Regions from separate parts of the Plantactinospora sp. CA-290183 genome, predicted to be linked through region 1. Evidence: predicted binding sites of a transcription regulator. Region 1 holds the regulator's gene; the other holds the start of a gene.
What was found. The regulator HrcA, encoded in region 1, represses chaperone genes, less so after heat shock. The targets are predictions, from matches to a motif close to GGTTNGCACNCTCNNNNNGAGNGTGCNAACC.
Positions count from the first base shown of each region.

Region 1 (15,926 bases):
GGTCGGCCAGGGCGACGCGGTGGTGCTGCCGGTCGGGGCCGGCCAGGCGGTGGTGGTGGACGCCGGCCCGGAGCCCGCCGCCGTGGACCGCTGCCTGCGCCGGCTCGGGGTACGGTCCGTGCCGCTGCTGGTGGTCAGCCACTTCCACGTCGACCACGTGGGCGGCCTGGACGGGGTGTTCCGGGGGCGGCGGGTGGGTGCGGTGCTCACCCCGCAGTGGCCGGAGCCGGGTGAGGGGCGGGCCGCGGTCGAGCGGGTGGCCGCCGCGAACGCGGTCCCGGTGGTGGCGATCGGTGCCGGCTGGACCCGGGCGGTCGGTCCGCTGGCGCTGACCCTGCTCGGCCCGACCTATCCGATCCACGGCACCCGTTCGGATCCGAACAACAACTCGGTGGTGCTCCGGGCGCAGGTGCGCGGCACCGTGGTCCTGCTGACCGGCGACGCGGAGTCCGAGGAGCAGCGGGCGCTGCTGGACCGGTTCCCGTCCCACCTGCTGCGGGCGGATGTGCTGAAGGTCGCGCACCACGGCTCCGCGTACCAGGAACCGGCCTTCCTGGACACCGTGGCGCCGGCCGTGGCCCTGGTGCCGGTGGGCGCCGGCAACGGGTACGGGCACCCGAATCCCGGGGTGCTGGCCCGGTTGACCCGATCCGGCGCCCGGGTGCTGCGTACCGACCTGGACGGGGACCTGGCGGTGCTGACCGGCGGGAAGGGGCTCGCGGTGGCGGTACGCGGGCTGGATCCGGTCGAGGCCGGTCGATGACCCGCGGATGCCCTGTTCGGCGTTCCGGGCGGGACCGGTTGGCCGGCGGGGCGATCGGGGTGGCTCGGTCTCCGAGCTGGACCTGGAGGGCCTCGGCGGCTGATCGGCACGGTGCGGGGCCCGGTGATCCTGCCGGGCCCCTGATGCTTCCCGGTGACCGCGCCGGGTCCGACGCCGACCGGTCCTGAGTGGATCGCCCGGGACCCCCCGGTCGGCCTCCCCCGGGCGGACCGCCGGCGGCACTGCGCCAGTTCGGGCGGAGTGCCGGTGGCCCCGGCCACTCCCCGGCGGACCGGTCCGGCGGCGGGCCAGCGTCCGGCGGGCGGGCCGGCCGCGCCGCGAGGAGCTATGCCGGAATTAAGATAGATGTCTGGATTTGCGCTAAGTGCGGGGTCAGCCACGGCGACCGGGGTGACCAGGCCCGATGCGCCGGTGGGGCGTGCGACGATGACGGCGTGATCCCTGCCAGCCTCGCTCCTGTCCTGCTCGTGCTCGGCGACGAGGAACTGCTCGCCACCCGGGCGATCGCCGCCGCGGTCGACGCGGCCAGAGCCGCCGACCCCGCCGTCGACGTACGGGAGCACGAGGCGGGCACGTTGAGCCCGGGTGAGATCGCCGAGTTGCTCGGTCCGTCGCTGTTCGGTGGCCGTCGGGTGCTGGTCGTCCGATCCGGTCAGGACACCCGCAAGGACCTGGCGGCGGCGCTGCTGTCGTACGCGAAGAATCCCGACCCCGACGTGCAGTTGGTGGTGGCCCACGCCGGTGGGGCGAAGGGCAGGGCGTTCGCCGACGGGCTCCGGGCCGCCGGTGCCGAGGTCGTACCGGCCACGAAGCTGAAGGGGCACCGGGACCGGGTGGCCTTCGTGCGCGACGAGATACGCCGGGCTGGTGGACGATGCACCGAGGAGGCGGCCGAGGCGCTGATCGCGGCGGTCGGCAACGACCTGCGGGAGCTCGCCTCGGCCTGTTCCCAACTGGTCGCCGACACCGACGGGCGGATCGGGGTGGACACGGTCGCCCGCTACTACCGGGGGCGGGCGGAGGTCACCGGGTTCACGGTGGCCGACGCGGCGATGGTGGGCGACCTGCCGGGCGCTCTCGAAGCGCTGCGCTGGGCGCTGCACGTCGGCGTCGACCCCGTCCCGATCGCGGACGCGATCGCCGACGGCGTACGGACGGTGGCGCGGGTCAGCTCCGCCGGTCGGGGCAACGCCTACCAGCTGGCCAGCAGCCTCGGCATGCCGCCCTGGAAGGTCGAGAAGGCGCAGCGGGTGAGCCGGGGCTGGAGCCCGGAGGGCTTGGCCGACGCCATGCACGCCGCCGCCGAGTGCAACGCCGCCGTGAAGGGCGGGGCCGACGACCGGGGCTACGCCCTCGAACGAGCCGTCTTCGCGGTCGCCGCCGCACGTCAGGCGAGCAACCCCAGATGACCTGGTCGGCCGCGCTGTCACCCGAGGAGGAGCGGCTACGCCCGCTCTACGCCCGGGTGCTCCGGCTGCACCACGTCGACCCGGGCGGGATCCTCTGCTTCGTCTTCTTCGAGGGCACCGTGGTGCTCGGCCTGCTGCTCGCCCTGGCCGAGCTGGTGAGCTGGTGGGGGGTGCTGATCCTGCCCGCGACGGTGGCGGTGATGGTCAAGATCAACGATGTGGTGGCCGCCGCCGTGGTCCGCTCCGCGGCCCGGGTGCCCGCCGTCGAGCGGGAGCGGTTCCGCCGGGAGATGCAGCCGGCGGTTGGCCGGGCCACCGTCCCACGGCGTTCCCGGGCCGAGGTCGAGCGGTCGCCGGCCGGCTCCGTCGCCGCCTCGACGGGTACCCCGACGACCGGCCGCCTGCCGGCCCGGCTCGGCTCGGCGGGGCGTCCGCTCAGCATCACCGCGCTGATGCGGTCGCGGCCGGAGCTGGGCGGACAAGCCCGGCCCCGCCAGGAGTTGACCGCGAAGCCCCGGCCCTACGCCCTGCCGCCCGGGGAGCGGAAGCCCTACCCCGTCCCGGCGTCCGCCACCGGCCGGCCGCCCGGCCGGCAGGGCGGCGACGAGGGGGCGGGGGCTTCCGGCGTCGAGCGGGCGGACACCGATGGTGACCGGCCGGGTACCGGCGACGGGTCGACGGCGCCCGGAGCCGGCGCGGCCGAGCCGCGGTCGACGGCGACCCGTGCCGACCAGGTGGAGCCGCTGCCGGGGCCGGAAACCAGGCCCGGTAAGCCGCGCAACAGCCAGCCGTCCGAACGGTTGGACCAGCGGAGCGACCGCCGGTGGCCGAACCGGTTCGATCCGATGGACGCCCGGCAGCGGGCACGCCAGTCCGCCCGGCGCCGGTACGAGTGAGCACGCCCGCCGCCGGGACCATGGGCGCGGCGGCGGTCAGCGGAGCCGGCGATGGCCCTGCGTCAGTCCGTGGGCACAGCGAGTTGCCCCCGAGCCGGCGGGCTCGAGGGCCATCGTCAGATCGCGGATCGCCTCAGGAGGCGAGCGTCTGCAGGCGCTTGGCGATCGCAGACTTCCGGTTCGCCGCCTGGTTCGAGTGGATCACACCCTTGCTGGCCGCCTTGTCGAGGCGGCGTGCGGCGTCGCGCATCAGCTCGGTGGCCTTGTCGACGTCTCCGCTCTCGCTCGCCTCGTTGAACTTGCGGATGGCGGTCTTCAGCGACGACTTGACCGACTTGTTGCGCAGCCGGCGCTTCTCGTTCTGCCGGTTGCGCTTGATCTGGGACTTGATGTTCGCCACGCGACAGCCTCGTCCTGGTAGCTAGGGTTTCGTTTGCCTGATGCGCGGGCGACGTCGCACTGTCACGATGCGGCCGTGTCGGCACGCGCGAAGAGCTACGTTACCAGGTGAGCAGCGGGGGCAGCAAAACGCCTCGACCACGCACGGGGTCGGCTCACCGCCAACCCTGCCGCTCCGCCAGCCAGGCCAGCGCGGTCTCCCCGCTCCAGCGTTGGTGGGCGTGGATGTGCGGGGAGGCGGTACTGGGACCGGCCGCCGCCCGGATCAGCCAGTAACCGGAGAGTGCGGCGAGGGCGGCGTCCAGGGCGTCGGCGGGTGCGCCGTACGCCGCCGGATGCGCGCCGAAGAGCCCGTCGGCGTCCAGCCCGCTGGCGTACGCGGTGACCAGCAGGCCCGCCAGGTCGAACCAGGCCGGTCCGTAGCAGAGCCAGGTCCAGTCGCAGAGCCAGGCCGCGCCCGCCGCGTCGATGAGTACGTTGTCGACGCGCAGGTCGCAGTGGATCATCGACCTGCTTTCGGCGTACGCCGGCAGCAGGGACTCCAGCGCGGCCAGCTCGTCCAGCCGGGATCGGGCGGTGGTGGGCAGGTCGGGCAGCGCCTCGCGTCCGGCGGCCAGCTCGGCCCACCAGGCGAGATCGGCGCGGGCCAGGTCGGCGAGCTGGGGCGCCCCGAGGGCGGCCAGTGTGACGGGCGGTTCGCGCAGCGCGTCGGCGACGGCCGCGTACGCCAGGAGCGTCGCGTCCAGTTCGGCGGGGCGCCAGGGCAGGGCCGGCATCCGCCCCTCGATGGCGTCCATGCAGACGACGTGGTGCCCGGCCGCGGTGAGGGTCCAGCGGGGGCGGGCGACGGCGAGGCCGGACGGAAGCGCGGAGGTGACCGCCGCCTCGCGGGCGTACCAGTCACTGAGGTGGCGCTGGTCCACCAGGGAGGCGGCCTTGACGAAGACCCGGTCCCCGGCGGTGGTGTGCAGTACGGCCGCGAAGCCCCGGGTGAAGCCGCCGCCGGCCGTACCGGCCCAGGTGACCGGGGCGCCCAGTCGGGCCGCGATCGCGGCTCGCAGCTCCGCGGGCAGGTCGGCCCAGTCGGGGCGCACGGCGGTCGCGCCGTACGGCACGGGCGGCAACGGGATCGCACGCATGGGGACCATCCTGCCCCGTGCGCCGGCCGGCGCCGCCCCGGCCGCGCGGGGGTGCGGACCGCGGGTGGTCCGGGTCACGCCCGGGGGCGGCGGTCCGGTTGGTTCGACGCGTCCGCGCCCGGGAGGGCCGGAGTCGGTCCTGGCCGAGCAGACGGCCGGCGGGCCAGGGCGCTGTTCCCCGGGCGCCGCCAGCGGGCCGGGCGCGGCGGCGGGCCGGGCGGCGGCAGCGGGCCGGGCGTCCCGGCTGGCAGACTGCCCGGTCATGCGGACCGACGAGTTCTGGGCACTGATGGACGCGGCGCGGGCGGGCGCCGACGGAACGGCGGCAGCCGTGGCGCAGCGGGTGGTCGCGGAGCTGTCCCGCCGCGACGCCACCGAGATCGTCGGATTCGACCGGCACCTGGACCGCGTGCTGACGGCCTCGCACCGGGAGGATCTGTGGGGTGCCGCGTACCTGATCAACGGGGGCTGCTCCGACGACGGCTTCGACCACTTCCGTGGCTGGTTGATCACTCAGGGGCGGACGGTCTTCGCCCGGGCGGTCGCCGAACCGGACTCGCTGGCGGAGCTGCCGGTGGTCCGCCGGGCCGCCGAGACGGGTGCCGAGTTCGAGGCCGGGGAGATGCTCTCGGTGGCGGAGAAGGCGTACCACCGGGTCACCGGGGAGGACCTGCCGGCGGCGGCCGATCCGGCGCCGCTTCCGCAGGTGGGTGACTTCTGGGACTTCGACGACGAGGAGGAGGCACGTCGCCGGCTGCCTCGGCTCGCCGGCCTCTTCCTGGAGCCGCCGGGGGAGTGACGCCGAGCCGCCGGGGGAGTGACGCCGAGCCGTCGGGGGAGTGACGCCGATCCCGCCGCCGGGGCAGTGACGCCAGGACGGGGCGGACGGGCGGACCGGCGGGGCGAGGCCGCCGGAGGAGTGTGCTGATTCCCGTCCGGGCGGCGTGGGATCATAGAGGGCGGCCGGTGCATGCCGGCCGTCGCTCACCGCCAGTCGGCGACCAGACCAGCCACGCGACGAGAACGGACTGCTGTGCCACCGACGCTCGACCCCGGCATGAACACCCCCGGTGCCACCGACCCCGGTCGGATCAGAAACTTCTGCATCATCGCCCACATCGACCACGGCAAGTCGACCCTGGCCGACCGGATGCTGCAGCTCACCGGTGTGGTCGACCCCCGGCAGATGCGCGCCCAGTATCTCGACCGGATGGACATCGAGCGGGAACGCGGCATCACGATCAAGAGCCAGGCGGTCCGCATGCCGTGGACCATCCGCGAGGGCGACCGGCAGGGCGAGCAGGCCGTGCTCAACATGATCGACACGCCGGGGCACGTGGACTTCACCTACGAGGTGTCCCGCTCGCTGGCCGCCTGTGAGGGCGCCATCCTGCTGGTTGACGCCGCGCAGGGGATCGAGGCCCAGACGCTGGCCAATCTCTATCTCGCGATGGAGAACGACCTGCACGTCATCCCGGTGCTCAACAAGATCGACCTGCCGGCCGCCCAGCCGGACAAGTACGCCGAGGAGTTGGCGCACCTGATCGGCGGAGACCCGGGCGACTGCATCCGGGTCTCCGGCAAGACCGGCGAGGGGGTGGCCTACCTGCTCGACGAGATCGTCCGGCAGTTCAAGCCGCCGGTCGGTGACGCGGCGGCGCCGGCCCGCGCCATGATCTTCGACTCGGTCTACGACGTCTACCGGGGAGTGGTGACCTACGTCCGGGTCATCGACGGCCGGATCGAGGCGCGCGACAAGATCAAGATGATGTCTCTCGGCACGGTGCACGAGCTGCTGGAGCTCGGGGTGATCTCGCCGGAGATGGAGAAGGCCGGGGCGCTCGGCGTCGGCGAGGTGGGCTACCTGATCACCGGCGTGAAGGACGTACGCCAGTCCCGGGTCGGCGACACGGTGACCATCAACGCCCGGCCGGCGACCCAGGCGCTGGGCGGCTACAAGGACCCGAAGCCGATGGTCTACTCCGGCCTCTACCCGATCGACGGCTCTGACTACCCGGCCCTGCGGGACGCGCTGGACAAGCTCAAGCTGAACGACGCCGCGCTCAACTACGAGCCGGAGACCTCGGCCGCCCTCGGCTTCGGCTTCCGGTGCGGCTTCCTCGGCCTGCTGCACCTGGAGATCATCGGGGAGCGGCTGGAGCGCGAGTTCGGGCTGGACCTGATCTCGACCGCGCCGAACGTCGTCTACCGGGTCGCCCTGGAGGACGGCTCCGAGGTGACGGTCACCAACCCGAGCGAGTACCCGACCGGCAAGGTCGCGGAGGTGTACGAGCCGGTGGTCCGGGCCACCGTGCTGACCCCGAACGACTACGTCGGCGCGGTGATGGAGCTGTGCCAGGGACGCCGCGGTTCCCTGAAGGGGATGGACTACCTCTCCGCGGACCGGGTCGAGCTGCGCTACACCCTGCCGCTCGGCGAGATCATCTTCGACTTCTTCGACCAGCTCAAGAGCCGTACCAAGGGCTACGCCTCGCTGGACTACGAGCCCTCGGGCGAGCAGGAGTCCGACCTGGTCAAGGTCGACATCCTGCTCAACAGCGAGCCGGTGGACGCGTTCAGCGCCATCGTGCACAAGGACAAGGCGTACAACTACGGCGTCGGGATCGCGGCGAAGCTGCAGAAGCTGATCCCCCGGCAGCAGTTCGAGGTGCCGATCCAGGCGGCGATCGGCAACCGGGTGATCGCCCGGGAGACGATCCGGGCGATCCGCAAGGACGTGCTGGCCAAGTGCTACGGCGGTGACATCACCCGGAAGCGCAAGCTGCTGGAGAAGCAGAAGGAGGGGAAGAAGCGGATGAAGATGGTGGGCCGGGTCGAGGTGCCGCAGGAGGCCTTCATCGCCGCGCTCTCCACCGGCGACTCCGGCGACGGTAAGGCCGGCGGCAAGAAGTGAACCCCCGGGGGTACGGGCCCGGCGCCTCTTTCTGCCCCCGGTGCGCCGCACCGCTGTCCGGCCCGCCGCCGACGACCTGCGTCGGCTGCGGGTACCAGCTCTTCGTCAACCCCCGTCCCACCGTCGGCCTCTTCGTCCTCGACCGCGACCCCCGCCCGGCGGAGGGTGCCGGCGGGTCGGCGCCGCGCTTCCTGGCTCTCCGGCGGGCGTCGCCGCCGATGGCCGGACGCTGGGAGACGCCGGGCGGCTTCTGCGACGGCTGGGAACACCCCGCCGACGCCGCGGTGCGCGAGGCCCGCGAGGAGCTCGGGGTGGAGGTCACCCTCGGTGACTTCATCGGGATGTACGTCGGCAGTTACGAGTTCCAGGACGAGCTTCTGCCGGTGCTGGACAGCTTCTTCCTGGCGACTTTGGGTGATCAAGAAATCACGTTGGACCCTGCCGAGTCCTCCGAGATGGCCTGGTTCTCCCTGCTCAGCCCGCCGCCGCTGGCCTTCTCCACGATGGATGCGGCCGTTCGGGACGCGGCGCGACGTCTGGGGCAACTGGTCGGTTTGGTTTCTCCGGCCGCCGGGAATCTAGCAGTCACCACAACAACGTGTGACGACTGAAGGAGGACGGCCGTGGAACTCACCGTCTGGGGTATCATCACCGCGCTCATCGTTGGCCTCGTCATCGGCGCCCTCGGCCGTCTGGTCGTACCGGGTCGTCAGGACATCCCGATCTGGCTGACCATGCTGATCGGTGTCGGCGCCGCGCTGCTCGGCACGGTCATCGCCCGGGCCACCGGAGTGGCGACGACCCGCGGGGTCGACTGGATCGAGCTGCTGATCCAGATCGCGCTGGCCGCCATCGCGGTCGCGCTGGTGGCCGGGGTCGGCCGACGCCGCCGGGTCACCCGCTACTGACACAACCCCCAGCAGATCCGCGGCGAGGGGCGCCGGGCCGATCGGCCCGGCGCCCCTCGCCGTTGTGCGCGTGCCTGTAAGGAGGGGGCCCTTCCTATACAAAAAACGATAGGAAGGGCCCCCTCCTTACCCGGCCGTGCTCAGCGCAGCCAGGGGATGCTGCGGTCCAGCAGACCGCGTTCCTTCAGCTCCTTGCGCAGCGGGATCTCGTCGTCCACGTAGCCGTTCCAGTTGATGCCCCAGTAGTTGGCGGTGTGCGTACCCTCGCCGATCAGCTGGCGCTGCACCGGGGTGCGGTTCGCGTACCACTCGCCGTTCACGTCCGGGTGCAGCTCGTCCAGCGGCCGGATCCACCGGTAGGTGTAGCCGACGAAGAGCATCTTCCGGGTGATGTTGGAGAGGTTGGTGGACCGGGAGTGCCACTGCCGCCGGTCGAAGATGAACGCGTCACCGGGGTTGGCGGTGATCTCGACGGTGCCCTCCGGGTCGGGGTTGTGCACCGAGAGGTCGGCCGGGCGGGGCAGCGAGTTCCACAGGTGGCTGCCCGGGATCACCTTGGTGGCGCCCCGGCCCGTCTCCGACAGGTCGGAGAGCACGTAGGCGACCTTCAGCGAGAACATCGGCCGCGGCAGGTTCGGGTCCATCGTCTCCGGGTCGGAGTTCTGCCGGTAGCCGTCCTGGTGCCAGCCCCAGTACGGCTTCTCGGGCTCCAGTGCCGGCGGCGTGACGTCCAGGTGGTTGTGGTGGGTGTAGATGTTCCAGCCCGCCAGGCCCCACATGTACGGGAACGCGATCGGGTGGGTGAGCAGGTTGCCGAAGAGCTCGTCCCGCTCCAGGAAGCCGAGCAGGTGCAGCGTGCCGTCCTTGGTGGTGTTGCCGGCGGCCTTCTCCTCCGCGTAGACCCGGTCCACCGCCGCCTCCAGGGCCGCGCGGTGGTCCTCGGTCAGGACGTTGCGCAGCAGCAGGAAGCCCTGCTCGTGGAACTCCTTGCGGTCCGTGTCACTGATCGGCTCGTAACCCGTCCGGCCGCCGTAGTCGAACACCGCGTCCATCCCTCCCCATAGGGTGAAACTTTCTCTGAGCACACAGGCTGCCGATCGTAACGTGCGGGGCAAGACCCGCAAGGGCGTGCTCAGCCCGGGTGCGCGGCGGGCCCGGTTGGTCCTACGCACGGAAGCTGCGATCTCACGGGACGTCACGGAAAGGTGATCTGGCCCGACGAAATCGAGCGCTATGTCCCGTTGTGCAGTCACCGCGAGTCAAACATCGTGGGTCTGGGCAAGCGCGTGGGGCGCGAGGGCGTGGCGGGCGGCCGGCTCAGTCCGCGAAGACCTCGGCGACCACCCTGTCGGTGCTGGGCGGCGCGTCCCGCACCGGAGCCCAGGTCCCCTCGTCGGCCGTCCACTGCAGGTCGGCGTAGCGCACCCGGCGGACGCCATGGTCCCCGGCGTGCGACACCAGCCAGTGCGCGTACCGCCAGCCGGCCTGCGCGTCCGCGGTCGCCACGGTCAGGCCGACCAGCTCGGCCGCCGCGGCGGTCTCCAACCGGCCCCAGTCCAGCCTCAGGCCGGCGGTGAGGGCGGTGGTCGCGGCGGTGCCCCGCAGCACCGGCTCCCGTTCGCCGGAGCAGGCCACCGCGCCCGTCGCGTTGCCGAGCAGGGCCCGGGTCAGCACCGCCGAGTCGTCCGCCCACTGCTGGTAGGCCCGGGGGAAGGCGGAGCGCTGCACCGCCTGGGCGGCGACGGTGACCTCCATCGACTCCCAGCCGCGCACCTTCCGCAGGGCGTTGTAGAACTTGGTCGCGGCGTAGCGCGGGTCGCGGATCTGCTCCGGCGTGCCCCACCCCTGGCTCGGCCGCTGCTGGAACAGCCCGATCGAGTCGCGGTCACCGCCGGCGAGGTTGTGCAGTTGGGACTCCTGGAACGCGGTGGCGAGCGCGACCACGACCGCCTGCTCCGGCATCTTGCGCCGGATCCCCACCGCCGCGATCGTCGCCGCGTTCGCCATCTGCTCGGCGTTGAGGGCGACCCGGCCGTCCGCCTCGACCACGCAGCCCCGGGAGATCCTCGGCAGCGTGAGGGTGTCGCCCAGCTCCCGCGCCCCGAGGTAGAGGCCGAAACCGGCGACCGCTGCCAGGGCCACTCCCGCTGCCACCATCGACCGAGCCCGCACCGCCACCCCCTGCTCGATAATGGACACAGCGTACGTCGCCCGCCCAAAAACTGTGCCTACCGCTGTGACGAGTCCCACCCGGCCCGTTCGACCCGGGCGGGGCTAGTCCCCGGATACCCACCGTGGCGGCCGTTTCTCCCGGAACGCCGCGACGCCCTCGCGCCCCTCCTCGGAGTGGAAGTACCGGACGGACAACTCGGTCAACTCGGCGAGATCGGCGCGGAACCCGGCCGCCGGGGGGCGGCGCAGCAGTTCCTTCACCCCGACCGACGCGCCCGGCGCGCCGCGTAGCAGGGCGGCGCAGTACGAGGCGACCGTCTCGTCCAGCGCCTCCGCCGTGGTGACGCCGGTGACGAGCCCGATCTCGGCCGCGCGGCGTCCGTCGAAGGTGTCACCGGTCAGGTACAGCTCGGCGGCGGCCCGCGGGTGCAGCCGGGGCAGCACGGTCGCGGAGATGACCGCCGGGATCACCCCGATCCGTACCTCGGTGAAGGCGAATGTCGCATCCTGCGCGCAGATCGCGATGTCGGCCGCCGCGATCAGCCCCAGCCCGCCGGCCCGGGCCGGGCCGCCGACCCGGGCCACCACCGGCTTCGGGCACTCCCACACGGCGGTGAGCAGGTCGCCCAGCATCGCCACCGGGACCGTGCCGCTCTGGTACGCCGCGGCGGTCTCCTTCAGGTCCGCTCCGGAGCTGAAGACCGGCCCGGTGTGCGAGAGCACCACCACCCGTACGACGTCGTCCGCCACCGCGGCGGCCAGCCCGGCGATCAGCTCGATCATCAGCGGCGTGGAGAGCGCGTTGCGGTTGTGCGGGCTGTCCAGGGTGAGCGTGGTCACCCCGTGCGCGGTCGAGACCCGGACGAGCGGGGCGGGGGCGGAGGTCATGCCGGCACACTAGTCGTATGCCCGGCACCCTCCCCGCAGGCCGACCCGTACCCGTCGACGGCGCGCTGCCCGAGACCGCGCTGGCCCAGGCCGGTGCGCGCGGGTTCGGCGTCTACGTCCACGTCCCGTTCTGCGCCAGCCGGTGCGGCTACTGCGACTTCAACACGTACACCGCCGGTGAACTGGGCGGGGGTGTGAGCCGGGAGGGCTACGCCGACCAGGTCCTCGCCGAGCTGGCGCTGGCCGGCCGGGTGCTCGGCGGGCGCCCCCCGGCCCGGGTCGACACGGTCTTCGTCGGCGGCGGCACGCCGACCCTGCTGCCCCCGGACGACCTGGCCCGGATCCTGGACGGCATCGACCGGCTCTGGGGTCTGGCCGGCGACGTCGAGGTGACCACCGAGGCCAACCCCGAGTCGGTGACGCCGGAGTCGCTCAAGGAGCTGCGGGCGGCCGGCTACAACCGGATCTCGCTGGGCATGCAGTCGGCCGCGCCCGGGGTGCTCGCCATCCTGGACCGCCGGCACTCCGCCGGTCGGGCGACGGCCGCCGCCCGGGAGGCCCGGGACGTCGGGTTCGACCACGTCAACCTGGACCTGATCTACGGCACGCCGGGGGAGAGCGCCGAGGACTTCGCGGCCTCGCTGGACGCCGCGATCTCCGCCGGGGTCGACCACGTCAGCGCGTACGCCCTGATCGTGGAGGAGGGCACCCGGCTGGCCGTCCGGATGCGGCGCGGCGAGCTGCCGTACCCCGATGACGACGTGGCGGCGGACCGTTACCTGGCCGCGGAGGCCGCGCTCTCCGGTGCCGGTTTCTCCTGGTACGAGGTCTCCAACTGGGCCCGGACGCCGGCCGCGCGGTGCCGGCACAACCTGCTCTACTGGACCGGCGGCGACTGGTGGGGCCTCGGGCCGGGCGCGCACAGCCACGTCGGCGGAGTCCGCTGGTGGAACGTGAAGCATCCGAGCGCGTACGCGGCGCGGCTCGGCGCCGGGGAGTCACCCGGGCAGGGCCGGGAGCTGCTGTCGGCGGCGGACCGGCGGGTGGAGGACGTGATGCTGCGGCTCCGGTTGGCCTCCGGGTTGCCGCTGGCGGTGCTGGACGACGCGGGCCGGTCGGGAGCGGCCGAGGCGCGCGACGCGGGGCTGCTCGACGGGGCGGAGTACGACGTGGGCCGGGCCGTGCTCACGCTGCGCGGGCGGCTGCTCGCCGACGCGGTCGTCCGGGACCTGCTGCCCTGAACCGCGGATGCGTCCGTGCGGGATCCGCTGCCGGACCCCGCACGGGTCACCTCGACCGGTGCCCGACGCCGGTCAGGTCACCATCCGGTAGCTCATCGGGTAGCGGTAGAGGCTGCCCTCGTTGGCCTTGATGCCGCCGACGATCGCGAAGATCACCATGATCGCCAGGGTGATCAGGGGCAGGAAGGAGAGGATGCCGAAGCTGCACACCGCGAGGATGCTGGCGGCGATGGTGGCGATCCCCCAGGTGATCTGGAAGTTCAGCGCCTCGACGGCGTGCGCGCGGACCGTGGGTGATTCGTTCCCCTTGGCCAGCATCGCGACGAGCGGGGCGATGAAGCCCACCAGGACGCCGCCGAAGTGCGCGATCAGTGCCCAGGTCTTCTCGTCGCTGTTCGCGTAGCCGGCCGGCGCCGGTCCGCCGGGGTGGCCGCCCGGTCCGCCGGGGTAGCCGCTCGGGCCCGGTCCGCCGGGGTAGCCGCTCGGGCCCGGTCCGCCGGGGTAGCCGCTCGGGCCCGGTCCGCCGGGGTAGCCGCCCGGTCCGCCGGGGTAGCCGCCGCCCGGGGGGTAGCCGCCGTCCGGGGTGGGCGGGGGATAGGCGCCCCCGCCCGGGGTCGGCGGCGGATAGGCCGCGCCGCCGGAGCTGGGTGGCGGGTATCCCTCGCCCGGCATCGGATGCGATCCGGGAGGCGGCGGCGAGGTCGGGTCGGGCCAGGGGCCGCCCTCTCCGGGCGGGCGGGGCGGTTCGGTCATGGGGCCACCGTAGGGGGCCGGATCAAGGCGCGCCAGACGGGCCGGCTGATTGAATCTGGACAATAGCCGGCCGCGCCTGGTATGTGCCCCGAGGTAGGGTGAGCTGGCCGGCCGGATTGTCGGGGCCGGGGGGTGGCCGGCCAAATGATCATCGCCTACGGGGGGTTCTTGGTCGTAGACTGGCACTCGCTACAGTCGAGTGCCAAAGATGGGTGTCGTGATCCGACCGTCGGGGCCGCTCCGGTCGCGCCGGCTCCGGAGTCGGCGCGTCGCAGGGAGGTGAGGATGGGTCTCGACGACCGCAAGCTGGACGTACTCCGGGCGATCGTGGAGGACTACGTCGCCACCCAGGAGCCGGTCGGCAGCAAGGCGCTGGTCGAGCGCCACCAGCTCGGGGTCTCCCCGGCCACCGTCCGCAACGACATGGCAGTGCTGGAGGAGGAGGGCTACATCCGGCAGCCGCACACCAGTGCCGGCCGGGTGCCCACCGACCGCGGCTACCGACTCTTCGTCGACCGGCTCTCCCGGGTCAAGCCGCTCACCCCGGCCGAACGCCGGGCGATCGAGCGCTTCCTGGTCGGCGCGGTCGACCTCGACGACGTGGTGCACCGTACGGTGCGGCTGCTGGCCCAGTTGACCCGCCAGGTCGCCGTCGTGCAGTACCCCAGCCTGACCCGCTCCTCCGTACGACACCTGGAGCTGGTGCCGATCTCCACGACCCGGCTGATGCTGGTCATGATCGCCGACACCGGCCGGGTGGAGCAGCGCCTGGTGGAGCTGCCCGCGCCGGTGGGTGCGGACGACGTGACGGACCTGCGCCGGATCCTCAACGAGAAGCTCTGCGGCAACCGGCTCTCCGACACCCCGCCGCTGGTCCAGGTGCTGGTCGACGAGGTGCCGGCCGAGCTGCGCGCCACGATGGCCACGCTCTCCACCGTCCTGCTGGAGACGCTCATCGAGCGCTCCGAGGAGCGGATCGCCCTAGCCGGCACCGCCAACCTGACCCGGGCCGGGCTGCTGGACTTCCAGGGGTCGCTGCGGCCGATCCTGGAGGCGCTGGAGGAGGAGGTCATCCTGCTCAAGCTGATCGGCGAGGTCGAGCCGAGCACGCTGCGGGTCCGGATCGGTGACGAGAACGAGTTCGACAACCTGCGCGCGACCTCGGTGGTCAGCACGGGATACGGTCCGGGGGCCACCATCGTCGGCGGGCTCGGCGTCCTGGGCCCGACCCGGATGGACTACCCGGGCACCATTGCCACGGTGCGCGCCGTGGCACGCTACGTCGGCGACGTGTTGGCGGAGAACTGAACACCGACCGACGTGACCAGCAGACTGATCCGACGAGACACTGACCTGACGACCGGCGGACGGTAACGCGAGACATGAGGACACGGAACGCAGTGGCCAAGGACTACTACGGAATTCTCGGCGTCAGCCGGGACGCCTCCGACGACGAGATCAAGCGCGCCTACCGGAAGCTGGCGCGGCAGTTCCATCCGGACGTGAACCCGGACCCGGAGGCGCACGAGAAGTTCAAGGACATCAACGCCGCGTACGAGGTCCTCTCGGACGACCAGAAGCGGCAGATCGTCGACCTGGGCGGCGACCCCCTCGCCCCCGGTGGCGGTCCCGGGGCGGGCCCGGGTGGCGCCGGCGGGCCCTTCGTCGGCTTCCAGGACATCATGGACGCGTTCTTCGGTGCCGCGGGCGGCTCCCGGGGGCCCCGTCCCCGGACCCGGCCGGGTGCCGACGCGATCCTCCGGCTCGAACTGGACCTGCATGAGACGGCGTTCGGCGTGGAGGCGCCGATCGCGGTCGACACGGCGGTGCTCTGCACCACCTGCTCCGGTGCCGGTACGGCGGCCGGCACGCACCTGGCCACCTGCGAGGCGTGCGGTGGTCGGGGCGAGGTGCAGTCGGTGCAGCGAACCTTCCTCGGCCAGGTGGTGTCGTCCCGGCCGTGCACCGTCTGCCAGGGCTACGGCACCGTCATCCCGCACCCCTGCCCCACCTGCGCCGGTGACGGGCGGGTGCGTACCCGCCGCTCGCTGACCGTCAAGATCCCGGCCGGGGTGGAGGACGGCATGCGGATCCGGCTCGCCCAGCAGGGTGAGGTGGGCCCGGGTGGCGGTACGGCCGGTGACCTCTACGTGGAGATCCACGAGCGCCCGCACGACGTCTACTCCCGCAAGGGCGACGACCTGCACTGCCGGGTGACCGTGCCGATGACCGCGGCCGCGCTGGGCACCCGGCTGACCATCAAGACGCTGGACAGCGAGGAGCCGGTGGACGTCAAGCCGGGCACCCAGCCGGGCAGCACGCTGCGGCTGCGGGCCCGGGGCGTGCCGCACCTGCGCGGCACCGGCCGGGGCGACCTCTACGTGCACCTCGACGTGCGCACGCCCACCAAGCTCGACGCCGAC
Region 1 is NZ_JBNJMX010000024.1:38,929-54,854, forward strand. Features, by position in the region: gene ACQEUR_RS22275 (ComEC/Rec2 family competence protein) at 1-763, shown strand, start outside; gene holA (DNA polymerase III subunit delta) at 1,219-2,193, shown strand; partial or broken gene ACQEUR_RS22285 (hypothetical protein) at 2,190-2,513, shown strand; gene rpsT (30S ribosomal protein S20) at 3,223-3,489, opposite strand; gene ACQEUR_RS22295 (phosphotransferase family protein) at 3,644-4,627, opposite strand; gene ACQEUR_RS22300 (DUF4240 domain-containing protein) at 4,890-5,426, shown strand; gene lepA (translation elongation factor 4) at 5,661-7,541, shown strand; gene ACQEUR_RS22310 (NUDIX hydrolase) at 7,538-8,152, shown strand; gene ACQEUR_RS22315 (GlsB/YeaQ/YmgE family stress response membrane protein) at 8,165-8,449, shown strand; gene ACQEUR_RS22320 (phytanoyl-CoA dioxygenase family protein) at 8,590-9,501, opposite strand; gene ACQEUR_RS22325 (hypothetical protein) at 9,767-10,627, opposite strand; gene ACQEUR_RS22330 (enoyl-CoA hydratase-related protein) at 10,724-11,509, opposite strand; gene hemW (radical SAM family heme chaperone HemW) at 11,527-12,750, shown strand; gene ACQEUR_RS22340 (DUF4870 domain-containing protein) at 12,823-13,503, opposite strand; gene hrcA (heat-inducible transcriptional repressor HrcA) at 13,789-14,811, shown strand; gene dnaJ (molecular chaperone DnaJ) at 14,904-15,926, shown strand, end outside.

Region 2 (15,926 bases), on a different contig from region 1:
CTGAGCGGTTTCCGGCAGGCGTACAACACGCTCGGCCGGGGTCACACCTCGGTGTACGGCTCGGTCGGCCAGGCGGCCGAGAACACCGGGCGCTCCGCGGCCCACACGAACGGCGCGCAGAACAGCGGGCAGGCCGGCGATACGCTGCGCGAAGACAACCCGTCCCCGAGTCGCATCGAGCTTCCGCTCTAGGGAGGGCAGTGTGGTGGAACCGCCGGACGACCGGATCGCCAGGCGTCTCGCCGAGATCAGGGAACAGGAGCGGGAGCTGGACCGTCAGGACGCCGAGCGGGACGCCGCTGCCCGGGATCCCGCCGCCGCGGTGGTACGGCGGACCGGCGGCGCCCTGCGGTCGTTCCTGTTCCTCGCCGGGGTGCTGGTCCTGGCGGCGAGCCTGTTGGGGGTGGCCGTCACCCTGAACCGGCTGGCCGGCTACGACATGGCGGACGCCAGGCGCGAGGGCCAGGCGACGGTGAGTTCCTGCGTGCCGCACGGCCCGATCACCAACCGTGGGTTCGGCTACTGGGAGAGCTGCGAGGTGGAGGTGACCTGGGCCGGCGGCGGGGTCGAGCATCTGACCGTCGGTGCGGTCTTCACCTCCGCCGACATCGGTGCCACCATTCGCGTCGGTGACCTGGGCAACTACCGCAGCAGCCGCAAGCTGGCCCGCGCCGACGTCCCGGACCGGCCGTGGCTGTCGTGGCTGGGGTACGCGGCCGGCGCCCTTGCCATCCCGCCCGGTTTCGTGGGCGTCCTGCTCCTGCGCGAGACCCTGCGACGCCGACGGAAGTAGCCGGCGTCGCCGGGGCCCGGCCGCCGGGTGGCGGACGGGCGCGCACGCTCAGTCGACCGGTGCGGTGGCGAGCAGGATGTCGACCTCGTCGGCGGTCGGGGCGGTGGCGGGGCCGCGCCGGGTCACGGCGAGCGCGGCGGCGGCGTTGGCCCGGCGTACCGCGTCGGCCGGGTCGAGGCCCCGGGCCAGCGCGGCGGCGAACGCGCCCACGTGGGCGTCGCCCGCGCCGTTGGTGTCCACCACGGTCACCGGGAACGCCGGTACGATGACCGGCGGCCGGTCGCCCTCGACCAGCACGGCGCCGTCCGGGCCGGTCCGGACGAGCACGCCGGCCCGCCCGGTCCGGGTCGCCAGCGCCGCCGCGGCGGCGGCCGGGTCGCCGAGTCCGGTGAGCAGCCCCGCCTCCCGCTCGTTGCAGCTCCACCAGTCGGCGCGGGCCAGCGCCGGGGCCAGTACCGGTTGCGGGATCTGGGTGACCAGCGGGCCGGGGTCGACGACGACGGTGATCCCGGCGTCGAGCGTCGGCAGCCACCGGGCCAGCGCCGGTCCGTTCACCGGATACGCCAGGCTGTAGCCGGAGACGTAGACCAGGTCGCCGGGGCGCAGCTCGATCCGGGCCAGGTCCGCCGGCCCGAGCCGGGCCTCCGCGCCCGGGCTGGTGGCGAAGGTACGTTCCCCGCCCGGGTCCACCATGACGACGCTGAACCCGGTGTCCCGGTCCGCCAGTCGGGGCTGCACGATCTCGATGCCCGCCTCGGCGAGCTGGCGCCGGGCCAGCTCGCCGAACGGACCGGTCCCGTGCATCCCGGCGTACCCGCTGGGCAGGCCCTGGCGGGCGGCGGCGACCATCACGTTGAGGCCGCCCCCGGCGGTGATCCGGCTCTCGGTGGCCAGCACGTCCCCGCCGGGCTCCGGCAGTCCGGGCAGGTACATCACCACGTCCACGACGACGTTGCCGGTGTGCACCAGCCGGGCGGTCACGGCCGGGTCCCGACCGGCCGGCCGTCGACCGGGGCGTCCGGTCGGGTGGCGCCGGCCAGCTCCGGCCCGCCGCTCCGGCGGCGGGACGTCACGGAGGCGAGCAGGTAGAGCCCGCCGGCCACCACGAACGCGGCGACCCAGCCGAGCCCGTTGCCGCCCAGCCAGGAGTCCGCCAGCGGACCGGCGAACCAGACGTCGGTGGCCGAGGTGGAGGCGGTGGTGAAGAGGAGCCCGACGACGACGCCGGCCAGCCAGGGCAGCACCGCCGACCACCGGAACCCGCCCCGGTACCAGTAGACGCCGGTCGAGGTGGTGTCCATCAGGCCGCGCGGGTCGTACTCCCGGCGGAAGAGCATGTCGACCAGGAAGACCGCGACCCAGGCCGTGATCGGCACGGCGAGCAGCGAGATGAAGGTGATGAACGGTCCGTAGAAGTCCCCGGCGATCAGCATGAAGTAGACGCCGCCGGCCAGGGTCAGCACGATGTCCAGCCCGACGGCGATCACCCGGCGGGTCCGCAGCCCGAGGGTGATCATGGTCAGCCCGGCGGAGTAGACGGAGAGGTTGTTGGAGAGCAGCAGCCCGCCGAAGGCGGCGAGCAGGTACGGCACCGCCATCCAGGACGGCAGCATCACCTGGATCGCCGAGACCGGGTCGCTGGCGGCGGCGAGGCTGCCGTCGCCGGCCGAGAGGAGGCCGCCGAGCCCGATCAGCAGGAACAGGGGTACGCCCGCGCCGACCGAGGCCGCCGCGACGATCCGCCGGCCCGGTACGTGCCGGTGCTGGTAGCGGGCCATGTCCGCGCCCGCGTTCGCCCAGCCGATGCCGGTGCCGGCGGCGATCACGCCGATCCCGGCGATCACGACGCTGGCCGGGGCGGCCGGGGCGTTCAGCACGGCGTCCCAGTTCACCCGGGTCACCAGGAAGGCGCCGACGAGCACGTTCAGCGCCCCGAAGACGTACGTGGCCCACTGCTGGATCCAGACCAGCGTGGCGTGCCCCAGCCCGGAGACCACCAGGGTGAGCACGACGAAGACGAGCAGGCTGAGCACGGTCAACACCGGGTTCGCCTTCAGCCCGAAGACAATGCTGAGCAGCGCCAGCAGCGCGTACGCGGCGGTGGTGGTGTTGACCGTCTCCCAGCCGACCCGGGACAGCCACGAGACCAGGGTCGGCCCGTGGTTGCCGCGCGGGCCGAAGACGGCCCGGGACAGGGTCATGCTGGGTGCCCCACCCCACTTGCCGGCCACGCTGATCAGCCCGACCAGGGCGAACGACCCGAAGGAGCCGATCGCGGCGACGAGCAGGGCCTGCCAGATGTTCATGCCGCGCAGCGCGACGAGGGTGGCGCCCAGCGGCAGTCCCAGGATCGAGATGTTCGCCGCGAACCACACCCAGAAGAGCTGGCCCGGTCCACCGGTGCGTTCGGCGGGTGGTACCGGTTCGATGCCCCTGGTCTCGACGGCGCCGATCCGGTTGCTGTCGGCCGGGGAGGTTCCGGCCAGTTCGGTCGCGGACATCTTCGTCCTGCCTTTCCCTGCGGGTACCGGCGTCAGCTCTGCTGCTGACGGAGGGCGAGCAGGTGGGTCGCCATGTCGGTCAACGGAAGGTGGTTCACCGCGTCGATCGTCTCGAGCGCGGTGACGGGGAAGGCGTCGACGCCGTGGGTGGCGCCGGCGATGGCGCCGACGATGGCGGCGATGGTGTCGCAGTCGCCGCCGAGGGAGGCGGCGAGGAGGCAGGCCCGCCACGGGTCGTCCGGGTGCACGGCGAGCACCGCGAAGGCGGCCGGGACCGACTCCTGGGTGGCCACGCTCGTCCCGACGAGGCGGTAGATCACTTCGGCGGCCTCCTCCGGCGGCCGGTGGGCGACCAGGCGGCTGGCCCAGTCGATCCGGGCAGCGACGTCGGCGGCGGCGATCCAGTGGCCGCGGGTGCCGGCGAGTTGTGCGGCGCGGACGGCGGTCGCGGTCGCGGTCGCCGGGTCGGCGCCGTCCAGGCCGGCGCTGACCGCCGCGGCCACGGCGGCGGCCCCGGCGAGCGCGACGCCGGTGTTGTGGGTGACCCAGCTCGCCTCCACCACGCGCGCCACGAGCCGGTCCAGGTCGCTCGGGGGTACGGCGATGCCGACCGGGGTGATCCGCATGGCGGCGCCGTTGGTGGTGCCGAAGCGGCCGGCCTCCTCGATCGGGCGACCGGCGGCCACGGCGGCGACCGCGGCCCGGGTCGACGGGCCGAGCAGGTCCAGCGACCCCCGGCGGCGCATGTCATCCTCCCAGGCGAGCAGTTCCCGGGCGAGCCGGTGTCCGTCGATCCGCCCGGCGCCGGCGAAGAGCAGTCGGCCCAGCAGCACCGCCTGTTCGGTGTCGTCGGTGACCGCGCCGGCCGGCATGCCGGGGGCGATCGGCTGGTCGGCGGGGCCCGGCTCGAAACCGGTCAGCTGGCCGTACCGGGCCTGGATCCGCTCGCGGGGCAGGGACTGGGTCGGCATGCCGAGCGCGTCGCCGACGGCGAGTCCGGTGAGGGCCCCGACCGCCCGCGCCTGGACCGTCGACGACCCCGCGGGGCGCGCGGGTTGCGCCGGGCCGGGCTGTGTGGGCACCTGTGGTCCACCGGTCGACGGGCTCATGCCGGCCTCTCCCCGAAGCGCAGGTGCAGCCGGAACCGCTCGGGGTCCAGCAGGCTCTCGACGTGCTCGACGAAGCCGCCGTCGGCGGCGCGGCTGAGTCGCCGGGTGTGCAGGTGCAGCTTCCCCCGGTGGCAACCGAGCAGGTCCGCGTCGGTCTGGGTGGCGGGGGCCAGCTCGACCCACTCCTCGCCCCAGGCCGCCGCCAGGCCGGCGGCCCGCAGCGCCGCGTAGAGCGACCCGGTCAGCCCGCGGCCGGGCAGCTCGCGCAGGGTCCCGACGGCGGGGATCCGGCTCCGCTCGATGGAGATCGCGGGGCCGTCGACGAGTGACCGGAGCCGGTCCACGGCGACGTACTCGGCGGTGGGCAGGTCGAACCGCTCCGCCAGCTCGGGCTCGTGCACCAGCTCCAGCCGGAGCACCCGGACCGTCGTCGGCACTCCCTGTTCGGCGAGCGCGCGCGCCCAGCCGAGCCGGTCGTCGAGCGGGCGGCCGTCGAAGGTGACGAACGAGCCCTTGCCGGAGTGGGTGGAGATCAGCCCGCGCCGGCCCAGCTCGGTGAGGGCCTGCCGCACCGTGGTGCGGCTCACGTCGAACCGCGCGGCGAGCGCGTGCTCGCCGGGCAGTTGCGCACCGTGCGTCAGCCGGCCGCCCCGGATCTCCCGGGCCAACTCGTCGGCGATCCGCTGGTGCTTCAGCCGGCTAACCTGTCCAGACATGTCCAGTAGGCTAGCGCTGAGCTGCCGCTGTCGACAACCGGGCGGGGCGGCCGGGCCTTCCCGCCCCACCCGCGCGGGCCGGTCAGACCCGCTGGTCGCGGCTCGCCAGGCCGGGCGGCGCGGACGCGAGCGCCGCCTGGATCGCCGCCACCAGCGCCAGCGCCGACTCCTCGGTCAGCTCGACCGCGACCCGTGCCCCCGGCCCGGCCGCCGGGTTCAGGAAGTCGATGTTCAGCGTGTGGGCGTACGGGGCGTGCGTCGGGTGGTCGACGTAGACCGTGGCGTGGCTGAGCGGGAACCAGCCTCCCGCGCCCTTCCCGCTGCCGTCGATCTCGCACTTCTCGGTGAGGTACGTGCACATGGCGGTCTCCCTCAGGCGCTGAGCTGGCGGTCGAGGAACTCCCGGATCCGCTGCCAGCCCTCGGTGGCGGCCTCCGGCCGGTAGGCGGGCCGGTTGACCGCGAAGAAGCCGTGCCCGGCCCCGTCGTAGCTGTGGAACTCGTGCGGCTTGCCGAGCCGGGTCAGCTCCCGGTCGAGTTCCGCCACCTGTGCCGGCGACGGGTACTGGTCCTCCGCCCCGAACATGCCCAGCAGCGGGCAGTGCAGCGAGCCCGCCTCGTCCAGCAGCGGCGGCACCCGGAGCGGGAAGTCCTCCGGCGGCTCGCCGACCACGAACGCGCCGTAGCAGTCGACGGCGGCGTCCAGCGGCAGCCGGCAGGCGGCGAGGAAGGCCTGCCGCCCGCCGGAGCAGTAGCCGATCACCCCGACCCTGCCGTTCGCGGCGGGCAGCCCTCGCAGGTGGTCGGCCGCGCCGGCCACGTCGCCCACCAGCCGGTCGTCCGGTACGCCGCCTGCGGCCCGCGCCGTGGCGGCCGCGTCGTCGGGGCTGGCGCCCGGCGCCTCCCGGCTGTAGAGGTTGGGGCAGATGGCCGCGTACCCGTAGCTGGCCAGCCGCCGGGTGATCTCCTTGGTCGGCTCGTCGTAGCCGGGCATGTGGTGGATGACCACGACCCCGCCGTGCGGCGCCGGGCCGAGCGGCCGGGCCAGGTACGCCTCGATCTCGTCGCCGCCCGCCCCGGTGATCCGGACGGTTCCGGCCTGCATCGCGTCCTGCAAGATCTTCTGCTCCCGTCTCTCCGCCGCCGCCTGGCCACCCCAACTGCGCATTCGGCGTGTTCGCCAGCCTAGGCGACCGATTTCGGCGCCGGCACGAGCGTGATCACCGTGATCAGGGAGCCGGCATCCCGACACGCCGACGACACGCCAGCGGTACTCCCTGATCACGCTGATCATGGGGGATCTTGCTCACAACGGGAGGATGGGCCGGGACAGGGGGAGGTACGGCGCCGTAGACTGACCCGCACAACTGCATACCTCATCCAGAGGGGCTGAGGGATACGGCCCGTTGACGCCCCGGCAACCACTTCGCCGTCTCGATGACGAGGCCTTGGCGAGGCAGGTGCCAAATCCGTCCCCGCCGCGCGATGCGGCGCTGGGGAAGATGAGAGGACGGCCTCGCCATGACGTCGATCATCGACGCGACTCCCACCCACACCACTCCGGTGGCCCCGAACCCGGCCCGCGTCCTGGTCTGTCGCGGCTGCGGTACCGAATACCCGCTCGCCGCGCAGCACGCCTGTTACGAGTGTTTCGGCCCGCTGGAGGTCGGCTACGACCCGGCCCTGCTGGCCCGGGTGACCCGGGCCGACATCGAGGCCGGCCCGCGCAACCTGTGGCGCTACGCCCCGCTGCTGCCCACCGGCCAGGACCCCGCCACCCGGATCACCCTCGACCCCGGGTTCACCCCGCTGATCCCGGCCACCGCCCTCGCCGCGGACCTCGGCATCCGCGCCCCGCTCTGGGTCAAGGACGACAGCGCCAACCCCACCCACTCGTTCAAGGACCGAGTCGTCTCGGTGGCCCTGACCGCGGCCCGCGGCCTCGGCTTCAGCCGGTTCGCCTGCGCCTCCACCGGCAACCTGGCCAACTCGGTCGCCGCGCACGCCGCGCGCGCCGGGGTCCCCTCCATCGTCTTCATCCCCGGCGACCTGGAGCAGGGCAAGGTCGTCACCACCGCCGTCTACGGCGGTGACCTGGTGGCGATCGACGGCTCCTACGACGACGTCAACCGGCTCTGCGGCGAGCTGGTGGAGACCGACGAGTTCGAGGACACCGCGTTCGTCAACGTCAACGTCCGGCCCTACTACGCCGAGGGTTCCAAGACCCTGGGGTACGAGGTCGCCGAGCAGCTCGGCTGGCGAATCCCCGAGCAGGTGGTCATCCCGATGGCCAGCGGCGAGCTGCTCACCAAGATTGACAAGGCGTTCAGCGAGCTGGTCGAGATCGGTCTGGTCGAGGCGCCGGCCAACGGGTGGCGGGTCTTCGGCGCGCAGTCGGCCGGCTGCAACCCGATCGCCACCGCGCTGCACGCCGGCACGGACGTGATCACCCCGGTCCGGCCGACCGGCATCGCGAAGTCGCTCAACATCGGCGACCCGGCCGCCGGCCTGTACGCGCTGGAGGCGGTGCGTCGTACCGGGGGCTGGATGGAGTACGTGGACGACGACGAGATCCGCGACGGCATCCGGCGGCTGGCCCGTACCACCGGGGTCTTCGCCGAGACGGCCGGCGGGGTGACCGTGGCCGTGTTGGCGAAGCTGGTGGCGAGCGGCCGACTCGACCCGGACGCCGAGACGGTCGTCTACAACACCGGTGAGGGGCTCAAGACCATCGACGCGGTGGCGGCCCAGGTCGGTCCGACGTACCGGATGAAGCCGTCGCTGCGGGCGGCCCGCGACGCCGGCCTGCTCGGCTGATCCACCCCGCCGGTCGGGTCGGCGGCGCCGCGTGAGGATTACTCACGTGCACCTGCACGTGCGCTCGACCCGACCGTCCGGAGGCGCGGCGCCGGATGCGGCCTGTAGCTGCGGTTTTGCCGCACGTGACGAAAACACCCGCGTGAAGGCTTGACGACCGCATCTGCAGGACGCAAGATGCTCCGTGCGGGAGGGCGCATCGCCGTAGACTTTTCAAGCTCTTACGTCCCAACGCCGGAGGCGTTGTGCGATCGTCCTCCCGACCAAACTTCCACCGGTCGGCCCTCGGATCGACACCGGTGCGGCACATGAATCAATTCCGATCGATCCACTGAGGAAACGCCGATATTCGGTCGCGTCCGGACGGTGCGCCGGGCACCCTCGGGGGATGGACATCGTGGTCACCCCGTTCGACGCCGCCGACGACGTCGCGATCGAGCGGGGGTACGAGATCCTCGCCGACGCCCGCGCGGCCGAGGCGCCGGACCTGCCGCGCTACTGCCGGCAGCGTTTCGTCGGCGGGTTCCGGCACCCGATGCCCGGCGAAGAGCAGCGACACGCGCTGGCCCACCTCGACGACGTCCCGGTCGGATACCTGACCGTCACGCTGCCCCAGTTGGAAAACCTGGAGAACGCGCAGCTCACCCTCGCGGTGCACCCCGGGTACGGGCGCCGCGGCGTCGGCCGGGCGCTCTACGGGTACGCGGTGCGACTGCTCCGCGACCTCGGCCGTAAACGGGTCGTCGCGGAGACCGTCAGCACGCTCGCCGACCCCGCCACCGGTACGGCCGCCGACCCGGCCTCCGGCGCCACCCCCGGGGACGCCTTCGCGCTCGCGATGGGCGGGCACTTCGCGCTCGCCGACGTACGCCGCCGGCTCGACGTGGCCGCGGTCGACTCGCCGGCGCTGGACCGGCTGCTGGATGCCGCCCGGCTGCGCGCGGCCGGCTACTCGGTGGTGCGCTGGCCCGACCGGACCCCGGAGGAGTACGTCGACGACGTCGCCTATCTGGACAGCCGGCTGGTCGGGGACGCACCGCTCGGCGACCTCACGTGGGATTCGCCGGTGCCCGACGTCGCCCGGCTGCGCGGGATCGAGGCGGGGCTGGAGGCCCGCGGCATGCGGTGGTACAACTGCGGCGTCCGGCACGACGCGACCGGCCGGCTGGTCGCCTGGACCATGATCGGGCTGGCCGCGAGCTGCGACTGGCACGCCTACCAGCAGATCACCCTCGTCGAGCCCCGGCACCGGGGCCACCGGCTGGGCACGATCATCAAGATCGAGAATCTGCGGTACGCCCTGGAGCGCGAGCCCGCCCTGCGGTTCATCGACACCTACAACGCGGCGTCGAACACCTACATGATCTCGATCAACGAGGCGATGGGCTTCCGCCCCGTCGCCGCACTGCACAGCTGGCAGGCGACCATCTGACCCGATGGCGCTGAGCTGGTGCATGATGGCGGGATGACCCCTACACCTGGGAGTCGGGCCGGCGCCGAAGCCACGAGCCAGCCCAGCCCGCATCCCCTCTTCGCCCGGCACGCCGACACCCTGGAGCGTGCGCTGACCGCGATCGCCGAGCGCGGCTACTGGTCGGCCTACCCCGAGTCGCCCAGCCCCCGCGTCTACGGCGAGACCGCCGCCGCCGAGGGTGAGGCCGCCTTCCGCTCGTACCTGGGTGGCAAGTTCCCGCTCGACCAGCCCGGCACCGTGGACTGGGTCGCCACCGAGGCGAGCCCGTTCGGCATCGACCTGGGCGTGCAGTACCCGCACACCGACGCGGAGGCGCTGCTCGCCACCGCCACCGCCGCCCTGCCCGGCTGGCGGGACGCCGGCCCGCAGACCCGGCTGGGGGTCTGCCTGGAGATCCTGGCCCGGCTGCACGCGCACATCTTCGAGCTGGCCAACGCGGTGCATGCCACCAGCGGCCAGGCCTTCGTGATGGCCTTCCAGGCCGGTGGCGCGCACGCGCTGGACCGGGCGCTGGAGGCGCTCGCCTACGCGTACCGGGAGATGACCCGGCACCCGGCGAGCGCGGCCTGGGAGAAGCCGGCCGGCAAGGGCGACCCGCTGCGGATGACCAAAACCTTCCACGTGGTGCCGCGCGGGGTGGCCCTGGTGGTCGGCTGCAACACCTTCCCGACCTGGAACTCCTACCCGGGCCTCTTCGCCTCGCTGGCCACCGGCAACCCGGTCGTGGTCAAGCCGCACCCCCGGGCCGTGCTGCCGCTGGCGATCACCGTCCGGTACGCCCGGGAGGTGCTCGCCGAGGCCGGCTTCGACCCGAACGTGATCATGCTCGCCGCCGAGGCGCCGGGCGAGGGGCTCGCCTCGACCCTGGCACTCCGGCCCGAGGTGCGGATCGTCGACTTCACCGGCTCCACCGAGTACGGCGACTGGCTCGAGACGAACGCCCGGCAGGCCGCGGTCTACACCGAGAAGGCCGGGGTCAACAGCATCGTGGTGGACTCCACCGACGACTTCGCCGGGATGTGCCGCAACATCGGCTTCTCACTGGTCCTCTACAGCGGACAGATGTGCACCACCCCGCAGAACATCCTGGTCCCCACCGGAGGCATCGAGACCGACCAGGGGCACAAGAGCTTCGACGAGGTGACCGCCGGAATCGCCGGCGCGGTCGGCAAGCTCACCGCCGACCCGGCCCGGGCCGTCGAACTGATCGGCGCGATCGTCAACGACGGGGTGCTGGCCCGGCTCGACGAGGCGGCGGAAGTCGGCGAGACGCTGCTGCCGTCCCGGACCGTCGAACACCCCGGCTACCCGGGCGCGGTGGTCCGTACCCCGCTGATCGCCCGGCTCGGCGCGGACGCCGTGCCGACGTACGGGCGGGAGTGGTTCGGGCCGATCTCCTTCGTGGTCGCGACCGACTCCACCGCACACAGCCTGGCGATCCTGCGCCAGACGGTGCGGGAGCGCGGCGCGCTGACCGCCTCGGTCTACGCCACCGACCCGGCCGTGCTGGACGCCGCCGAGACGGCGGCGATCGAGACCGGGGTGCACCTCTCCTGCAACCTCACCGGGGGCGTCTTCGTCAACCAGTCGGCCGCGTTCTCCGACTTCCACGGCAGCGGCGCCAACCCGGCCGCCAACGCCGCCCTGACCGACGGCGCGTACGTCGCCAACCGGTTCCGCGTGGTCCAGGCCCGCCGACACCACTGAGGGGTAAGGAAGGGCCCCTTCTTATCGCTTTTTGTATAGGAAGGGCCCCTTCCTAACCGCGTCGGCGCTCAGGCCGCCCGGCGCATCTGCAACTCGCGCAGGACCGGCACGGTCGGGTGCGCCACCCGTACCCCGGTGTCGACGAACCCCAGCCGCTCGTACGCCCGTACCGCGTGGTCGTTGCCGACGACGACCTCCAGCAGCAGTTCCGGTCGGCCGGCGGCCCGGGACCAGGCGGCGACCTCGGCGATCAGGGCAGCCAGCAGTCCGCTGCCGCGCCAGGCCGGTGTGATGTAGACGGTGGAGACGATGGTGAGGCCCGGCTGCCCGGGTGCCGCCTGCCCGCCGGCGTGCCCGACGAACCGGCCGTCGGCCTCGGCCACGAACTGGGCGGAGCGGTGGCCCGTCGAGGTGCCGGCGATCCGGGCGGCGAAGTCGGCGTGCGGCCGGGCGGCCGCGTCGGCGAGCGTCTGCAGGAAGGCCAGCGGTGAGTCGGCGAGCATCTCCAGCCGCAGCGCCCGCCACCGGCCCACGTCGGTCGGCCGGACCCGGCGTACCGGCGGCGGTCCGGCGGCCGAGCGACCGGCGACCGCCGGTACGGGGCTGGCGGGGGCGTCCGGGGCCGGGGCCGTCTCCGGGCCGGCGGTGGTGTTCGGGGCGGGTACCGGCACGTCGGCAATGGTCGCACGGCGTGCTCGGCTCCGCGCCGTCGGCTACCGACGCACTCGCCGCCCGGCAAGACCGGTCGTGAGCTGTGCAGCGACACCGGCCAATGGGAAATAGCGGCGGAGAACCGTGCGGTTCTGAGCCTGCTGCCCGTTTTGGAGTAGTGCGTTGGCGACAGACCTGGTGTACGGTGCGGTTTCGGCCGCTCGATTCGGTGGACCTTCCGGAACCCGGCTCGGCGGCCCCGGCAGGCGTACGCGTCGACGCCGGGGGAGTCGTCAACCCCGGCGCGACCGAAGTAAGGAAGTGCACCGTGGCGCAGGGCACCGTGAAGTGGTTCAACAGCGAAAAGGGCTACGGCTTCATCGCGGTCGACGGTGGACAGGACGTGTTCGTCCACTTCTCCGCGATCGAGATGGATGGCTACAAGGCACTCGACGACGGTCAGCGCGTCGAGTTCGAAATCGCGCAGGGCCAGAAGGGTCCGCAGGCGGAGAAGGTCCGCCTCATCGCGTGAGGCCGCCGAAATAGCGGCCTACCCCCTTCGGCACTTCGACACCCGGCGATCCGGTTTCCTATCCGGTCCGGGGCGCATTCTCCAGCCGTAGCGTGCCCGCCGCCCCGTCGCCGCTCGGTCCGGCTGCCGACCCTGTTCGGCCGCCGACCCTGTTCGGCCCTGCCGACCGGTCCGCCACCGGCTCCGGCTGGTTCCTCGCGGGTGTCCGAGGCCTTCCGCGCGGGCGCCGGTCGGGCCCGGCCGGGGTTGATCCGTGGGTTCCGGCCGGGCCGATCCGTGGGCCCTGGCCGGGCCGATCCGTGGGGCTCCGGCCGGTCCGATCCGTGGGCCCTGGCCGGGCCGATCCGTGGGGCTCCAGCCGGGTTGACCCGCGGCCCGCTGAGGACGGGCGGCGATCCCCGGGTCGCCGTCCCCGAGCCGGCTGGCGCCGGGCGGCCCTTCCTCGCCGGCTGCGCCGTTCCACGTGCCGCTGGCCCGACGCCGTTCCTCGCAGGCTGCGTCGCTCCACGTGCCGCTGGCGCCGTCGCACCGTCATCGCCGTCGTGCCGTCATCCCCGTCGCGCGGGACGCGCCGGACGCGACTGAGGCGCCCGGCGCGCCGGGCGCCTTCCCTCGGCGCGGGCGCCGGACTTCGCATTCCGGCCGGTCGTTCCCCGGGGCGGGCCGGTGGCTGGATCCGCGCAGATCACCTGGCCCGGGTCCGTCTGGTCGCCCGTCATCCACCTCGCCGGGTCGCGCCTACTCGCTTGCACTCGGCAGGTGAGAGTGCTAAACAAGTGATTGGCACTCGCGCGCCGCGAGTGCCAGAAGGTCGGGGCGGTAGGGCCACGGTCGCGAGTCCGCGGGAGGGGCTTGCGGCACATGGCCGGTCGTCGCGGGCTATCCGGCCCGGCCGGCGAACGTCACCGTCGCCCAGCGCGTCGGAGTCGATCAGGCGCACAGGCGCCCTCGACGCCGCGAGCTGACGCAGCGGTGACGTCCGAAGGTGCGTAATCAGGCGGCACGTCGGGGTCGACGAGACTCCGGTGGCCGTGAGTGTCCAGGAGGACAACGCCGTATGGCCAAGATGATCGCGTTCGACGAAGAGGCGCGCCGTGGCCTCGAGCGGGGTATGAACACCCTCGCCGACGCCGTGAAGGTGACGCTCGGCCCCAAGGGCCGCAACGTCGTGCTCGAGAAGAAGTGGGGCGCTCCCACCATCACCAACGATGGTGTGAGCATCGCCAAGGAGATCGAGCTCGAGGACCCGTACGAGAAGATCGGCGCGGAGCTGGTCAAGGAGGTCGCCAAGAAGACCGACGACGTTGCCGGTGACGGCACGACGACGGCGACCGTCCTGGCCCAGGCGCTGGTCCGCGAGGGCCTGCGCAATGTCGCGGCCGGCGCGAACCCGATGGCCCTGAAGCGGGGCATCGAGGCCGCGGTCACGAGCGTCTCGGAGGAGCTGAGCAAGCTCGCCAAGGACGTCGAGACCAAGGAGCAGATCGCCTCCACCGCCTCCATCTCCGCTGGTGACAGCAGCGTCGGCGAGATCATCGCCGAGGCGATGGACAAGGTCGGCAAGGAAGGCGTCATCACCGTCGAGGAGAGCAACACCTTCGGGCTGGAGCTGGAGCTCACCGAGGGCATGCGCTTCGACAAGGGTTACATCTCGGGGTACTTCATGACCGACCCCGACCGGATGGAGGCCGTCCTCGACGACCCCTACATCCTGATCGTCAACAACAAGATCGCCTCGGTCAAGGATCTGCTGCCGATCCTCGAGAAGGTCATGCAGTCGGGCAAGCCGCTGGCCATCATCGCCGAGGACGTCGAGGGCGAGGCCCTGGCGACCCTGGTGGTCAACAAGGTCCGGGGCACCTTCAAGTCCGTCGCCGTCAAGGCGCCGGGCTTCGGTGACCGTCGCAAGGCCATGCTGGGCGACATCGCCATCCTCACCGGTGGCCAGCCGATCAGCGAGGAGGTCGGCCTCAAGCTCGACGCCGTCGGCCTCGACATGCTGGGCCGCGCCCGCAAGGTCGTGGTGACCAAGGACGAGACCACCATCGTCGACGGTGCCGGCGACGCCGAGCAGATCCAGGGCCGGGTCAACCAGATCCGGGCCGAGATCGAGCGGAGCGACTCCGACTACGACCGCGAGAAGCTGCAGGAGCGGCTGGCCAAGCTGGCCGGTGGCGTTGCGGTGATCAAGGTCGGCGCGGCCACCGAGGTCGAGCTGAAGGAGCGCAAGCACCGCATCGAGGACGCGGTCCGCAACGCGAAGGCCGCCGTCGAAGAGGGCATCGTCCCCGGTGGTGGCGTCGCGCTGGTGCAGGCCGGCAAGACCGCCTTCGACAAGCTGGACCTCGCGGGTGACGAGGCGACCGGTGCGAACATCGTCAAGGTCGCGCTGGACGCCCCGCTGCGGCAGATCGCCGTCAACGCCGGCCTTGAGGGTGGCGTCGTGGTCGAGAAGGTACGCAACCTCGACCCCGGGCACGGCCTCAACGCCGCGAACGGCGAGTACGTCGACCTGCTCGCGGCCGGCATCATCGACCCGGCCAAGGTGACCCGGTCGGCGCTGCAGAACGCCGCGTCGATCGCCGCGCTGTTCCTGACCACCGAGGCTGTGGTGGCGGACAAGCCGGAGAAGAACCCGGCCCCGGCGGCTGCGCCGGGCGGCGGGGACATGGACTTCTGAGTCCAGGCTCCACGTAGCGAGGGGTGGGCCGCGCGAGCGGTCCGCCCCTCGTCGCTGTCTGTCCGATGGCCGGGCCGGCCACCCGATCCAGCGGCCGACAGATCCGGCAGCGTCGACCGGGCCGGCAGGTCCGGCAGCGTGGACCGGGACTGACGCCCGGCAATGTCGACCCGGCCGACAGGTCCGGCAATGTCGACCCGACCGACAGGCGGCAGCGTCGACGCCGACCGGGGTCAGGTCGGCAGGCGCCGCTGGTTGCGTCGCTTCTCGAACGGCGTGAAGGGTTTCCTGATCTGGACCGGCGCGTCGACCATCTCCACGGGTTCGAGCGGAGTCTCGGCGACGCCCTCCATCTCGGCCCGTTGTACGGCGTCGCCGAAGTCGAGCCGGCTCACCGGCGTCTCCGCGGGCACCTTTGTGACCCGGGTCAACGCGACCGGCTGGAGATCGTCAATTGGTTCGTCGTCCTTCGCCATGACTTCCTCCTCACCTGACAACGGTAGGAGCACGGCGGACGACGTACCGGAGAATGGCGCTATATGGGTATTGCTCCCGTTCTCTGGTCTTTGCGGGCCGTTCGGGAGTTTCAGCTCGTCCCGGCCGCCGGCGTGAGCCGCTTGCGGTAGAGGAAGAAGACCCGCTCGATCCACGCCCCGGCGCTCGCCGCGTAGAACGGTACGGGCCCGACCCAGCCGATCTGCGCCCGAGAATGCCCGGCCGCCCACTGGTCGCGCAGGCAGCGGCGCAGCAGCACGCCGCCGATCCCGAGCCCCTGCGCGGCGGAGGCGGTGCCCATCGGCCCGAACCAGCTCGGCCGGGAGGAGCCGTACGCGGCGAAACCCAGGATCTCGTCCCCGCCCCCGGCAGCGGTACGGACGGCGAGATGGCAGCCGGCGTCCGGGCGGCCGATCGAGTGCGCCACCTCGGCGTCCCAACTGCCGCCGAAG
Region 2 is NZ_JBNJMX010000003.1:172,166-188,091, forward strand. Features, by position in the region: gene ACQEUR_RS08895 (hypothetical protein) at 1-192, shown strand, start outside; gene ACQEUR_RS08900 (DUF6346 domain-containing protein) at 203-793, shown strand; gene ACQEUR_RS08905 (PfkB family carbohydrate kinase) at 842-1,774, opposite strand; gene ACQEUR_RS08910 (purine-cytosine permease family protein) at 1,771-3,294, opposite strand; gene ACQEUR_RS08915 (ADP-ribosylglycohydrolase family protein) at 3,327-4,403, opposite strand; gene ACQEUR_RS08920 (GntR family transcriptional regulator) at 4,400-5,119, opposite strand; gene ACQEUR_RS08925 (DUF6295 family protein) at 5,202-5,480, opposite strand; gene ACQEUR_RS08930 (dienelactone hydrolase family protein) at 5,492-6,286, opposite strand; SAM riboswitch class I at 6,492-6,627, shown strand; gene thrC (threonine synthase) at 6,640-7,935, shown strand; gene ACQEUR_RS08940 (GNAT family N-acetyltransferase) at 8,324-9,367, shown strand; gene paaN (phenylacetic acid degradation protein PaaN) at 9,401-11,116, shown strand; gene ACQEUR_RS08950 (N-acetyltransferase family protein) at 11,185-11,649, opposite strand; gene ACQEUR_RS08955 (cold-shock protein) at 12,096-12,299, shown strand; gene groL (chaperonin GroEL) at 13,357-14,979, shown strand; gene ACQEUR_RS08965 (hypothetical protein) at 15,213-15,455, opposite strand; gene ACQEUR_RS08970 (GNAT family N-acetyltransferase) at 15,566-15,926, opposite strand, start outside.
Region 2: groL (chaperonin GroEL) is a predicted target of HrcA. The motif match lies at 13,078-13,108, and genes of this name have one in related genera.